3 regions of the Paenibacillus sp. alder61 genome follow, and region 1 is predicted to be linked to each of the others. Evidence: riboswitches for the same ligand, from Rfam matches in the RefSeq annotation. Region 1 holds a riboswitch; each other region holds the start of a gene.
What was found. Region 1 has a riboswitch for thiamine pyrophosphate ahead of LBW89_RS05535 (ABC transporter substrate-binding protein). Riboswitches for the same ligand answer to the same signal wherever they lie in the genome.
Positions count from the first base shown of each region.

Region 2: linked by a shared signal. The riboswitch ahead of LBW89_RS23885 (ECF transporter S component) and the one ahead of LBW89_RS05535 (ABC transporter substrate-binding protein) in region 1 are both predicted to bind thiamine pyrophosphate.
Region 3: linked by a shared signal. The riboswitch ahead of tenA (thiaminase II) and the one ahead of LBW89_RS05535 (ABC transporter substrate-binding protein) in region 1 are both predicted to bind thiamine pyrophosphate.

Region 1 covers NZ_JAIUDG010000004.1:135,083-139,228, reverse strand. The annotation lists gene LBW89_RS05545 (cold-shock protein) at 1,113-1,322, opposite strand; gene LBW89_RS05540 (cold-shock protein) at 1,443-1,643, opposite strand; TPP riboswitch at 1,883-1,993, shown strand; gene LBW89_RS05535 (ABC transporter substrate-binding protein) at 2,151-3,179, shown strand; gene LBW89_RS05530 (MTH1187 family thiamine-binding protein) at 3,232-3,525, shown strand; gene LBW89_RS05525 (ABC transporter permease) at 3,522-4,146, shown strand, end outside.
Region 2 covers NZ_JAIUDG010000028.1:35,971-40,116, forward strand. The annotation lists gene LBW89_RS23875 (DUF4097 family beta strand repeat-containing protein) at 106-996, shown strand; gene asd (archaetidylserine decarboxylase) at 1,036-1,839, opposite strand; TPP riboswitch at 2,003-2,114, shown strand; gene LBW89_RS23885 (ECF transporter S component) at 2,229-2,834, shown strand; gene LBW89_RS23890 (ABC transporter ATP-binding protein) at 2,953-4,146, shown strand, end outside.
Region 3 covers NZ_JAIUDG010000010.1:114,273-118,418, reverse strand. The annotation lists gene LBW89_RS12405 (hypothetical protein) at 1-162, shown strand, start outside; partial or broken gene LBW89_RS12400 (VOC family protein) at 448-744, shown strand; TPP riboswitch at 1,468-1,571, shown strand; gene tenA (thiaminase II) at 1,742-2,428, shown strand; gene thiM (hydroxyethylthiazole kinase) at 2,501-3,343, shown strand; gene thiD (bifunctional hydroxymethylpyrimidine kinase/phosphomethylpyrimidine kinase) at 3,340-4,146, shown strand, end outside.

The DNA.
Region 1 (4,146 bases):
TGGCTAATTCACCTGCCCTGCCTATTCACCTGTCCGGCCTTACTCACCTGCCTGACCTTATTCACCTACCCGCTTATTCACCTGTCCGGCCTCACTCACCTGCCTGGCCTAATTCACCTACCCGACCGGACCCTTTTCGGATCTTCCCGGACCCTCCCGGTTCTTGGCCTAGGGCCGACCGCAAGCATGAACGCACGTCACTCGGCAGCGCTAACGGTCACAGTCTCTAACGGACATAATAGGCGCTATTTCGCAATAATCCGCACTTTCGGAATTCTAACGGAAATAATAGCGCCTATTTGCCCTACTTCCCACCGAAATGACTCACTTTTTCCGAAATAGCGGCTACTGCGTCCGTTAGAATCTGAAATCGGCCCATTTGGACGAAATAGCCGCTATGGCTTCCGTTAGATTTTTTCGGCCGGGCCCAAGGAAGGTCCGGTCTTATTCACCTGCCTGGCTAATTCACCTGCCCTGCCTATTCACCTGTCCGGCCTTACTCACCTGCCTGACCTTATTCACCTACCCGCTTATATACCTGCCCGGCCTTATTCACCCACCGGACCCTTTTCGGATCTTCCCGGACCCTCCCGGTTCTTGGCCTTGGGCCGACCGCAAGCATGAACGCACGTCACTCGGCAGCGCTAACGGTCACGGTATCTAACGGACATAATAGGCGCTATTTCGCAATAATCCGCACTTTCGGAATTCTAACGGAAATAATAGCGCCTATTTGCCCCACTTCCCATCGAAATGACTCGGTTTCTCCGAAATAGTGGCTACTGCGTCCGTTAGAATCTGAAATCGGCCCATTTGGACGAAATAGCCGCTATGGCTTCCGTTAGATTTTTTCGGCCGGGCCCAAGGAAGGTCCGGCCTTATTCACTTGCCTGACCTTATTCACCTGCCGCTTATATACCAGCCCAGCCTCACTCACCTGCCCGGCCTCCAAAGGGAGGCTGGCCGCCCCAAGTCCGCGCAAACGCGCCGGGCCGTGCTCCGCCCCGGTCAAGGCTGCGTCCAGCTCCCGCTCCCCAAAACATAAAAGCCGCCCCCCGAACATACACGGGAGGCGGCTTTTAGATCGCATGCTATATCAGGTTGGAGCGTAATTACCGGTCCACTTTGACGGCATTGGTGTTAACCAGCTGCGGGAGCATCTTCATCCCTTTCGCCATTTCCGAGGAGCACAACGGACATACCGGAACATAATTAAACGCAAAGTTATCCCTCATCCATCCGTTGCAATCCTCACTCATGCAAGACCATACCGGCGTGTTCTCCTCAGGAATTTCTTCAATCGTTTTTTTACGGTAGTTCATGGTTACCTCCTAAGATAATAGTTTGGCTTTGGCGAGATCCCCAACCTTTAAACTATATGCCGTTTGGGTAAAAATAAAAACTGCTCTTAACGCACGCGTTAAGAGCAGCCCATGCCTGCATTACAGTTTTACGACGTTCTCGGCTTGCGGTCCGCGGTTGCCTTGAACAACGTTAAATTGTACACGTTGGCCTTCGTCAAGCGTTTTGAAGCCTTCGCCTGTGATCGCGCTGAAATGAACGAAAACATCGTTTCCGCCTTCAACTTCGATAAAGCCGAAGCCTTTTTCTGCGTTGAACCATTTTACTGTTCCAGTTTCCATAGTGAATTACCTCCTGTTTAAAGATTAACATGCTCCTTTTTTACATAAAAAAATTCACACATTGAAAAAAGTTCATTTTAGAAATTGACACTCTTTTCAATACGTGAATATCACTTCTTAATTCTTCAGTTGATCTCATTATACTCCCCTCCGAACCAAAATGCAAATCCCAAAGAAAGCCTTTACCAAAACTGGACATAAACCGGGGCCGCGTCTATAATGACTATTGTAATCCGCAGTTTATAGTTCAGGGGAGCTGGAAAAGGCCGGCTGAGATTGTATCCCGCAAGATACTGACCCTTAAACCTGATCTGGGTAATGCCAGCGTAGGAAGAAAGCTTTAGCATGGGCTTATTGTCATTTTCCATGAACCTACGCGTCCCGATCCGGGGCGCTTTTTTTGTGCCGACAGGAGAAGAACGGGGACGCCACCATATCAGATTATTCGGAACTTCACATGAACGTGACTGCGGAAATTCATATTCCATATCAAAGGAGAGAATTTCTGTGAAGCAAAATTCCTGGCCGCTGCTCGCCTTGTGCGCCCTGCTGCTCACTTTAACGGCTTGCGGGCAGTCCGCCGGCAAAACCGCGGAGACTGGCTCAGCCGCATCCGGCGCGAAAACGGCCGAAAAGCCGCGCGATGTCAAAATCGTGCTCGATTGGAGCCCGAACACCAACCATACAGGCCTTTACGTAGCCAAAGAACAAGGCTACTACGAAGAAGAAGGGCTGAACGTGGATATCGTTCTGCCAGGGGCCGGAGGCGCTGACGCCATGGTCGCGTCGGGGGAGGTGCCTTTCGGGGTGAGCGTGCAGGAGAACGTCACTCAAGGGCGCATTCAGGGCGTTCCGCTGGTCTCCATCGCCGCTGTCATCCAGCATAACACCTCGGGCTTTGCCGCGCCTGCCGACAAGGGGATCAAGACCCCGAAGGACTTTGAAGGCAAAACCTACGGCGGCTGGGGCTCCCCGGTCGAGGAAGCCGTCATGAAATCGATTATGGACCAAAGTGGGGCCGACGTCGGCAAAGTTAAATTCGTCAATATCGGAGAGGCCGATTATTTTACCGCGGTCAAACGGGACATCGATTTCGCCTGGATCTTCTACGCCTGGACCGGCATTGAAGCCGAACTGCGCGGCGAACCGCTGGATATGCAGTATGTGAAGGACTATTCGAAACAACTGGATTACTACACCCCGGTCATCGTGACGAACGAGAAGACGATCGCGGACGATCCCGAGCTGGTCAAAGCCTTCATGCGCGCCACCTCCAAAGGTTACCGCTATGCGATCGAGCATCCGGAGGAATCCGCGGAAATGCTGCTGAAAGCCGTTCCGGACCTGGACAAAGATCTCGTTGTGGCCAGCCAAAAATGGTTGAGCCCGAAGTACCAGGAGGATGCCGCCCGCTGGGGGGAACAAAAGCGCGAGGTTTGGCAGAATTACTCCGACTGGATGCATGAACGCGGATTGCTGGAAAAACCGCTCGACACGGACAAAGCGTTTACGAACGAATTTTTGCCGGAATCATAATCAGTAAGAAACCCATAACCACCAATTCGGATCATGGAGAGGATGAAACCGTATGCCAAACGCACTGCTCAGCATTCAAATCATTCCCAAAACCCCGAACGGAGAAGATGTCATTCCGTACGTGGACCGCGCCATCGAAGTCATTCAGGCCTCCGGCGTCAAATATCAGGTCAACCCGCTCGAAACGACCATGGAAGGCGATTTGGACGAACTGCTCTCTATCGTGAAACAAATGAATGAAGCCGTTGTCGATTTCGGGAGTACGGGCGTTATTTCCCAGATTAAAATCTCTTTCAATCCGAAGGGCGTCAGCATGGACAAGCTGACCGAGAAATACCGTCCATGAAGCTCCGCCGGCTCTGGAACCATGCATGGCCGCCCTTAGTGGCGGTCATCCTGTTTTTATTCCTGTGGCAAACGGCGACCTCCCTGTTTCACATTGAAAAGTGGATTCTCCCAAGCCCGTCTGATATCGCAAGGGAAGCCGCCGCCAACCCGTCCGGACTGTGGGAGCATACACAGGCCACCTTGGAACTCATGATCCTCGGTTTTGCGATCGGAACGGGATTCGGCCTGCTTGTGGCCTGTTTGCTCCATTATGTCCCGTTTTTGAAATCATCGCTGTACCCTCTGATCATTCTCAGCCAGAATGTGCCTACCATCGCGCTGGCTCCGTTGCTCATGATCTGGTTCGGTTTCGGCATACTGCCCAAAATTATCGTCATTACGCTGGTCTGCTTCTTCCCGGTCGCCGTGGCGGCGATGGACGGATTGACCCGAACCGACCGCGTGATGCTCGACTATATGCGGATGACGGGGGCTAGCCGGAGCGAGATTTTCCGCAAGCTGGAGATCCCCCATGCGATCCCTTCCATGCTGTCCGGCGTCAAAATAGCCGCCACCTATAGCGTCATGGGCGCGGTCATCGCCGAATGGGTCGGCGCCGAGAAAGGCATCGGCTACTATA
Region 2 (4,146 bases), on a different contig from region 1:
AGGGTATCTGTTTTGTGAAGGATCATACATAAAGGCGGGGGGCCGAATTGATGAAGCGCTTATGATGCTCGGTCCCCCGATCTCATCATTGTCAGGAGGATAAAAATGAAAACGAAATCCAAGCTCGCGGCAATGGCGGGGGCGGCGGCCGTGCTGGTATTGTTGGCGGGATGTACGGAGACGCTGAAGGCGGAGGAACAGGCGAAGCAAATCGTTAGCCGGACGACGGAAAGCCTGGGGCAAGCGGTCAGCGATACGGTCGACGCCCATGTAGGCAAACTGAAAAAGGAAGGCGCTTCACGATCCTTATCCGCAACCGAACCGGCGGGGCGGGCGACGGGAATCCGGCTGGAGAATGAGGTGGGAAATATCGCGATCCGGGCCGCGGAGGGCAGCGACCTCGAAATTGAGGCGGAAATCTGGTCCGCGAACAAGTTGGCTAACCGGGATGTGCTTACCGAGGTTTTTGACCAGGCGGAAATATCGGTGACTACCGAAGGCAATGAAATGTATATTGCCGTGCATGCCAAGGATGATCCGGATATGAACTTGTGGAAATGGGCGCAAAAGAAATACCGGTTCTCCGATTTTAGCATCGATTATACGCTCGGGCTTCCGGAGAGCATCGTCTCCTATGATGTTACGAGCCAGGTTGGCGATGTGGCTATGACCGGACTTCAGGGAAGCTACCGCGTCAGGAGTGAAGTGGGTTCGGTGCAATTAAGTGATGCGGGAATAGCAGGGGCTTCCTCGATCAGCGCCTCTACGGGAAGCATTGAGCTGGGAATCGCGCGGATGGAAGAGGCAGCGGATCTGCAGGTTGAGGCGGAGATCGGCAGCATTGAAGCCAAGCTGGCGGATTCCTTGAATTGCGAGGTGGAGGCCAAGGCGGAGTTGGGCGAAATCAGCGGGGTCCCCGATGGCCGGAGCCGGCGGGGCAGCGGAGGACCGCTGTTGTCGCTGAACGCTTCCGTGGGAGCCATTACGGTACAGTAATGGCTCTTCCTTTTTTACCGCATGATCTCATGATTGGGATTAGGGCTGTTTCGTAGAGGGCGCGAAGAATCGGCCCAGCGGTTCGCCCATCCGCACTTTTTGGCCGACGGCTCTGTCTGGGAGCGGCTCGAAAGTCCCGGTTTCCATCAAAAGGACGACGGTGGAGCCGAACTCAAAATAGGCCAAATCATCGCCCTGGTTCCAGGATGAAGCGGATTCGTCGCTATAACGGATACTGCTGACGTTCATGGCCCCCACCTTGACCAAGGCGATTTCGCCGCGTTCATGGGACAGGTATGTAATCAGTCTTTCATTCCGGGTGAGTACGCCTTTCATATGTTTCATTCCGAAGTCGTTCACCGGGTAAACTCTTCCTTTGATGTGCTCGCTTTCCAGCCGGGTGCCGGTTACCGGCGCGTGAATCCGGTGGTAGTCGGTCGGGCTCAAATAAAGCACGAAGGCGTATCCGTGCGCGTAGGATTCCACCCGGGGAGAATGGTTTAGCAAATCATCCAGAGTGTAATCCTGTCCTTTTACATTAAAAATCGTGCCGGATTGAATCTCGCCCATAAACGTGATGAGCGCGTCGACCGGACTGATTAGTCCCGAAGGTTCCGGGTGAATCGGGCGCATACCGCTCTTCAGCTTGCGCGTAAAAAATTCGTTTAATGTCCGGTATTCTTTCAATTCTTTTTCCGCTTCATGCAGCGGAATCCGATAGGATTTGGCGAACCACGGGATCATGTGGCGGCTCGCCCTGGAATGCGAGAACCTGCCCATTAGCCCGGAAATCCACTTCCGGGAGGTTAGTTCAGTCATCCATTTCATCCAGTGTGCAGCCAAGTCGTTTCCTCCTAAACATCATCAGGTTCAACGGGTCGCTCAGGACCCGTTTCCACTTCCGCTTATATTGACACAGAATAGGTACGAAATCAACCGCGAAAGCGATTGCTTAAATTTTTTCCTTGCCTATTTGTAAACATCTGGAGTATATTATTTGCAATCGCATATGGGATACGGGGGCTTGAGTGAATCAGGCTGAGATGGCAGCATACTCCGCTGCGGACCGTTAATCTGAACTGGATAATGCCAGCGTAGAGAATCTGTCGTCCGAAATGCACGTTCACTTTATGGGGTGTATTTTCCTGTGGACCTAGCAGCCGTCTGAGCTTATTCAGGCGGTTTTTTTGTTCCATTCCAACGATATTTACGAAAAAGGAGAGGGGTAACACATGAAACAACAGGAGAATGCGGTATTAAAAAAGGGGTTGAAACTGAGCGATATTTTGGTGACTGTGCTGGTATCTTTGGTAATCGGCGTCGTCTATCATTTTTGGAGCTCTGTTTACGGCCTGGTACCTCCGGTATTTTTTCAAGCGGATGAGCTCGTTTACGGGATGTGGTTTATTGCCGCCACGCTCGTGTTTCTGCTGATTCGTAAGCCCGGGGTGGCCTTGCTGGCCGAAGTGGCGGCCGCCCATGTGGAAATTTTGTTCGGCAGCGAGTGGGGGATACAGCTCGTTCTCTACAGCGTTTTGCAGGGGCTTGGGGCCGAGCTGGTCTTCGCCTTGTTCCGCTACCGCAACTATTCGGGCACGGTGGCTGCCATGGCCGGAGTCGGCTCGGCGATCGGTTCCCTCATTCCCGATATCTACTATGGTTATGTGGCGGATTATGAAACGTGGATGTTGTTCGCGAAGTATGGCATGCGCGCCATAAGCTCCATGCTGTTTGCGGGGTATTTGGCTTATGCCCTGGCTAAGGCGGTGGAGGCCACCGGGGTTACTTCGCTGATCCGTCCCGTTACCGCCAAAGACGTGGCGGCATTGGACGATTGATATGGGCGGCTTCCATGCGGATCTCCCGCCGGCTGGCGCAGCGAAAACGCCGATGTCCGGGGAACCGGCAGGAGAGGTAAGGGATCTCAGGTTAAAGTTTCCCGGTGAGGACACGTTCGTGTTCAAAGATCTGACGTTCCGGGTGGAGCGCGGGGAAAAGCTGCTGCTGCTCGGACCGAGCGGCAGCGGGAAATCGACCCTGCTGCAGGTGCTTTCCGGGATGATCCCGGAGCTCGTCGATGTCCCCATGCGCTATTCGGAGCGGGTGCTTCCCTCTGCCTGGGGGATGTTGTTCCAGGACCCCGACACGCAGTTTTGCATGCCGTATGTCGATGAGGAACTGGCATTTGTGCTGGAAAACCGGCGTGTGCCGCGTGAGGAAATGGCACCGCGGATGCGGGATGTCCTGAAGAAGGTGGGGCTCGAGCTAAAAGAGCTCCACGTGCCGATCGGGACGCTGTCGCAAGGGATGAAGCAGCGGCTGGCCCTGGCGTCCATTCTGTTGATGGAGCCGGAGGTGCTGTTTCTCGACGAGCCGTCCGCCCTGCTCGATCCGCCGGGAAGGAAACAAATCTGGCAGGCGGTGCGGGAGGTGGCCGAAGCGCGGACGCTGATCATCGTCGAGCACCGGATCGAAGAATTGCTGGAGCTGGAGCTCGTCGACCGGGTCGCTCTGTTCGGGCCGGAGGGCCGTTTGCTGGGACAGGGGCCGCCGGAAGAGTTGTTCCGCAGTTACCGCAAAGAGCTGCTGGCGTACGGAATCTGGCATCCGGGAGTTTGGGACGGCTATGTTGCCGACTTCCTGGAGGCATACCAAGAGACCGGTCCGACAGTCGGCGGGCAGAAGGCGGACTCGTATAGGCAAGCGCCGGAAGGCCGGGAGCAGGGGGCGCAGGTGTGCAAGCCGGCCGGGAAAAAGCACGGGCAAACCGCTCCGTTGACGGAAAGGAAATCCGTCGGAGAACCCGCCGGGCAACCTGTCGGGCAACCCGTCATGGTCCTGACGGACTTTCGCGGATTCCGTCAGGGACGGCCGGTTATCCACGCCGCGCAGGCCAGCGTATACCCCGGCGATTTTATCGCGGTGACGGGGCCGAATGGAGCGGGGAAAAGCTCTTTGCTGCTCAGCCTGATGGGACTTCTCCCCTCCGAAGGGGGCTACCGTCTGTCAGGCCAAGACATGAGCTGGAGCAAGCTCCGCAACAAGATGGTTCGAGCCGTCGCCCGGGAGGTCGGCTTTGTGTTTCAAAATCCCGAGTTCCAGTTTGTCGGGAACCGGGTAGACCAAGAAATCGCTTTTTCCTTACTGGAA
Region 3 (4,146 bases), on a different contig from region 1:
CTCTATGAGGCGCTCCCGGATCTGGAACTGTGGCGCCTGCTCTCCAAGCCGGACACCGCCAAAATCGCCGGCCTCCTGAAACTGAACGTGATCGCGGAGGACAAAATCAAGCATACCTACCGCCTGAAGGAAATCGCGCTGCTGCAAGTGGATAAAAGGTAGGATTGGCTGCGTTAGCCGGGGATAAGCGGAGCATAGCCGATCGAGCGCCAATTGAGTGCCGCCAAGCGAAAAAGATGCAAATATGCAGGCTTTTCGGAGGTATTTGTGGACCCAAAACGAAAAAGATGCAAATGTGCAGGTATTTTCGCGTGTCAGCCATAAAAAATGGATTTGGTGAGGAAAAAGTTGCAGATTTGCAGGAATTCCTTTGAATGTGGAAATTACGCCGGAAATTCCTGCAGATTTGCAGGAATTTAATGGTCCGGAACGCGATGGGGGGAGCGCGGGCAACCGGCGGCCGGTCGTGCCAAGCTGGCTTTTTTTGACTGCGGCCAGCTGCAGATCGAATTGATCGAGCCGGACGAGCAGCCCAGCATCTGGCGCGACTATTTGAACGAGCATGGCGAAGGGCCGCATCATATCGCGTTTGTCATCGACGGCATGAAGGAGAAGATCACGCTGCTGGAGAAGCGCGGGATGCCGCTCGCGCAAAAGGGCGAGTACACCGGAGGCCGCTACGCCTATATGGACGCCACCCGCGATTTGAAGCTGTGGATCGAGCTGCTGGAGAACGACAAGTAAGCGACTAGGGCAGCAGTAATAAGCCGCGAACGGGAGGCTATACAGCGTGCGTGTACGCGACCATACTCAGGCTCACTTGGATGCCCAAGCATGCACAGGTTCATGCTCACGCCTACGCATGCACGTGCTCACGCTGCAACGCTTACCCGGCAACGCTTACCCGGCAATGCTCACCTGCACGCTCACGCCGGGCCATTCCAGGGATACCGGACGCCCGCCAAATAGCAGCCCAAAAGGCTGCTATCGGTCAGATTCTGCCTCGGGGGAGAATAGCGCACTGGCGTTGCATTAAACCCGACATGGTGCTGCCTATCCGCAATCTTCCTTGCCGCCCCGTCATATTAGCGGCATTTTGGGCCGTTATTTCGGCCCGATTCGCTTTCGCGGGTAAAATAGCGGTCAAAAACGGCCTTATTTCTCTGGCGTGAGCTCAAAAATCCGGTTTTTGCCCGACTTTCTCTAAAATAAGACCCCAAATGACCTCTATTTCACACCGAAGAGCCAAATTCGACAAAATAGCGCCTCAAATGGCCCTTATTTACCCGTCCGGCTCAAAGGGAGGATGTTACTAGCCGCTAGTCCCTTATTCAGTTGAAATAACGTCCAAAAAGTCCGCTAATGCAGGCATGAGAGCTTATCGCAAGGAATTATGGCGGATAGGCAACCTATCTAAGGGTTTGACAGATTTGGCAAACCTAGGTACAGTAGAAAGCAAATGAATAGGAAGTCCACTAGGGGAGCCGTCAGCGGCTGAGACAAGAGGATATCTTGGACCCTTTGAACCTGATCTAGTTCGTACTAGCGTAGGAAAGTGGAGTCGGTCATATGAAAGGCGATCACGCACCGTTATACATGGTTTTGTGTAGGGTGTACGCTTTTTAGAATGAAGCCGCTCCGTTTCCGGGGCGGCTTTTTTGGTGTCCCGGAAACAAGCGGACGGGCGAAGCTCTCCCGGGACTTCCGTCTTCATTTCAACATTATCGGGAGGTGGAAAGGAATGCGGTTTACCGAGGAGCTTCGCCGGGAGGCGGACCATTTGTTCGAAGCGATATTTGCGCATCCCTTTGTCAGAGGAATCGCGGAAGGAAAGGTCGGCAGAGAACAACTGATTCATTACGTGAAGCAGGATTATGAATATTTGAACGCCTACATGCGGGTGTACGGCATGGCGATTTCCAAGTGTGCCGACAGAGAGGAGATCGCGATGTTTCATGAGCAGATTTCTTTTATTCTGCACAGCGAAGTCCATCCGCATCGTAATTTTTGCGCGGTGGGCGGCGTCAAGTTCGAGGATGTTCAAGGGTTCCCTCTGGCCCCGTCGGCGGACCATTATGTCAAGCACATGCTGGCGGTTGCCCATCAAGGCAGCTTGGGCGAAATCATGGCGGCGCTGCTGCCTTGCCCGTGGACCTATCTGGAGATTGGCCGGCGGCTGATGGAGGAAGTGAAGCCCGGTCCATCCCATCCGTTCGGGGAATGGATTCGTTTCTACGGCGGCATGGCCGGCGAGGCGACGGAGCTGATGCGCTCGCGGGTCGATGCCTGGGGGGAGACGGCCAATCAGGCGGAGCGCGCGCGGATGAAGGAGCATTTTATGTACAGCTGCCAGTTGGAGTATTTGTTCTGGGATATGGCCTTCAAAGTGGAGGAGTGGCCGGTGCCGCCGAAGGCCGCGGTCGTGTAGGCGATAGCCAAACCCGGCGTGCGGTTCGATACGACGAAACATGAGATTCGAGGAACAGAAAGGTGGATGACGATGCGTTTGCTGGAAAAAGAATTGTCGGATGTTCTGACCCGTTTGCAAAAAAGAAAGCCGCTCGTGCACAACATGACCAACGAAGTCGTGACCAACTTTACGGCGAACGGACTATACGCGATCGGCGCGTCGCCCGTGATGTCCAGCGCCGCTGAAGAAGTGGCGGAGATGGCCAAAATCGCCGACGCGCTGGTGCTGAATATCGGCACGCTGAACGCGGGACTTGTCGACGCCATGATCCTGGCGGGACAGTCCGCGAACGAGCATGGCGTGCCGGTGATGTTCGACCCTGTCGCCGTAGGGGCGACGAAGTTCCGGACGGAAACGGCACGGCGGATTTTGAGCGAGGTGAACGTCTCGCTGGTGCGGGGGAACGCGTCGGAAATCGCCAACCTGATCGGCGAGGCCCGCGAGATCAAGGGAGTGGACGCCGTGGAGAGCGAAAGCCAGGACAATGTGCCCCTGGCGGTGCGGGCGGCCAACGCCCTGGGGACCGTGGTGGCCATCACGGGCCGGGTGGATGTGATCACCGACGGAAGCGCGTGCCGGATCATCAGCGGCGGGGACGCGCTGATGACGCAGGTGACCGGCACGGGCTGCCTGCTGACGTCGGTGCTGGGCGCGTTTGCGGCGGTCGAGAAGGACTTGATGCTGGCCGGTACGGCGGGGCTGGCCTTCTACGGCACGGCGGCCGCCCGGGCCGCCGAACGGACGGCCTCCCTCGGGCCGGGCAGCTTCCAGACCGCCTTCCTGGATGAGCTGGCGAAGCTGCATCCGCATTCGCTCAAAGGCTATGCCGCCGTCCGCGAGATCGAGACGGCGTCCGCCGGAGGCCGGCCATGAAAAGGGAGGGCCTCCCCCGCATTCCCAAGGCGCTGACGATCGCCGGCTCGGACAGCGGCGGGGGCGCCGGCATCCAGGCCGACCTGAAAACGTTCCAGGAGTTGGACGTTTACGGGATGTCGGCCATTACGGCGATCACGGTGCAGAACACGCTCGGCGTCAGCGGGGTCTACCCGCTGCCCCCGGCGGCGGCGGCCGAGCAAATCCGGGCGGTCGGCTCGGATCTCGGCGTGGACGCGCTGAAGACGGGGATGCTGTTCGATGCGGAAATCATCCGGGCGGTCGCCACGGAGATCCGCCGGTTCGGCTGGAAGCGCGTCGTCGTGGATCCCGTGATGATCGCCAAGGGCGGGGAAACGCTGCTGCGGCGGGAAGCGGTCGCCGCCCTGCGCGAAGAACTGCTTCCGCTCGCCCAGGTCGTGACCCCGAATCTTCCGGAAGCGGAGGTGTTGTCCGGGCTGCCGATCCGGACGATGCAGGAGCGGCGGGAAGCGGCCAAGCGGATTCGCGCCATGGGACCGGAGCTCGTCGTGATCAAAGGAGGGCACGACGAGGGGAACACCCGCGTAAGCGAAAGCGAAAACGTAAGCGTAAGCGGCAAGTCATGGCCTTCCTCCCAGGCGGGCGTAGAGGTGGTCGATCTGGTGTATGACGGGAGCCATTTTACCGAATTGGCCGGCCTCCGGGTTCAGACGGTGCATACCCATGGCACGGGATGCACGTTTTCTGCGGCGCTGACGGCCGCCCTGGCGAAGGGGGCGGCGCTGCAGGAAGCCGTGCGTACGGCCCGGGCGTTTATTCAG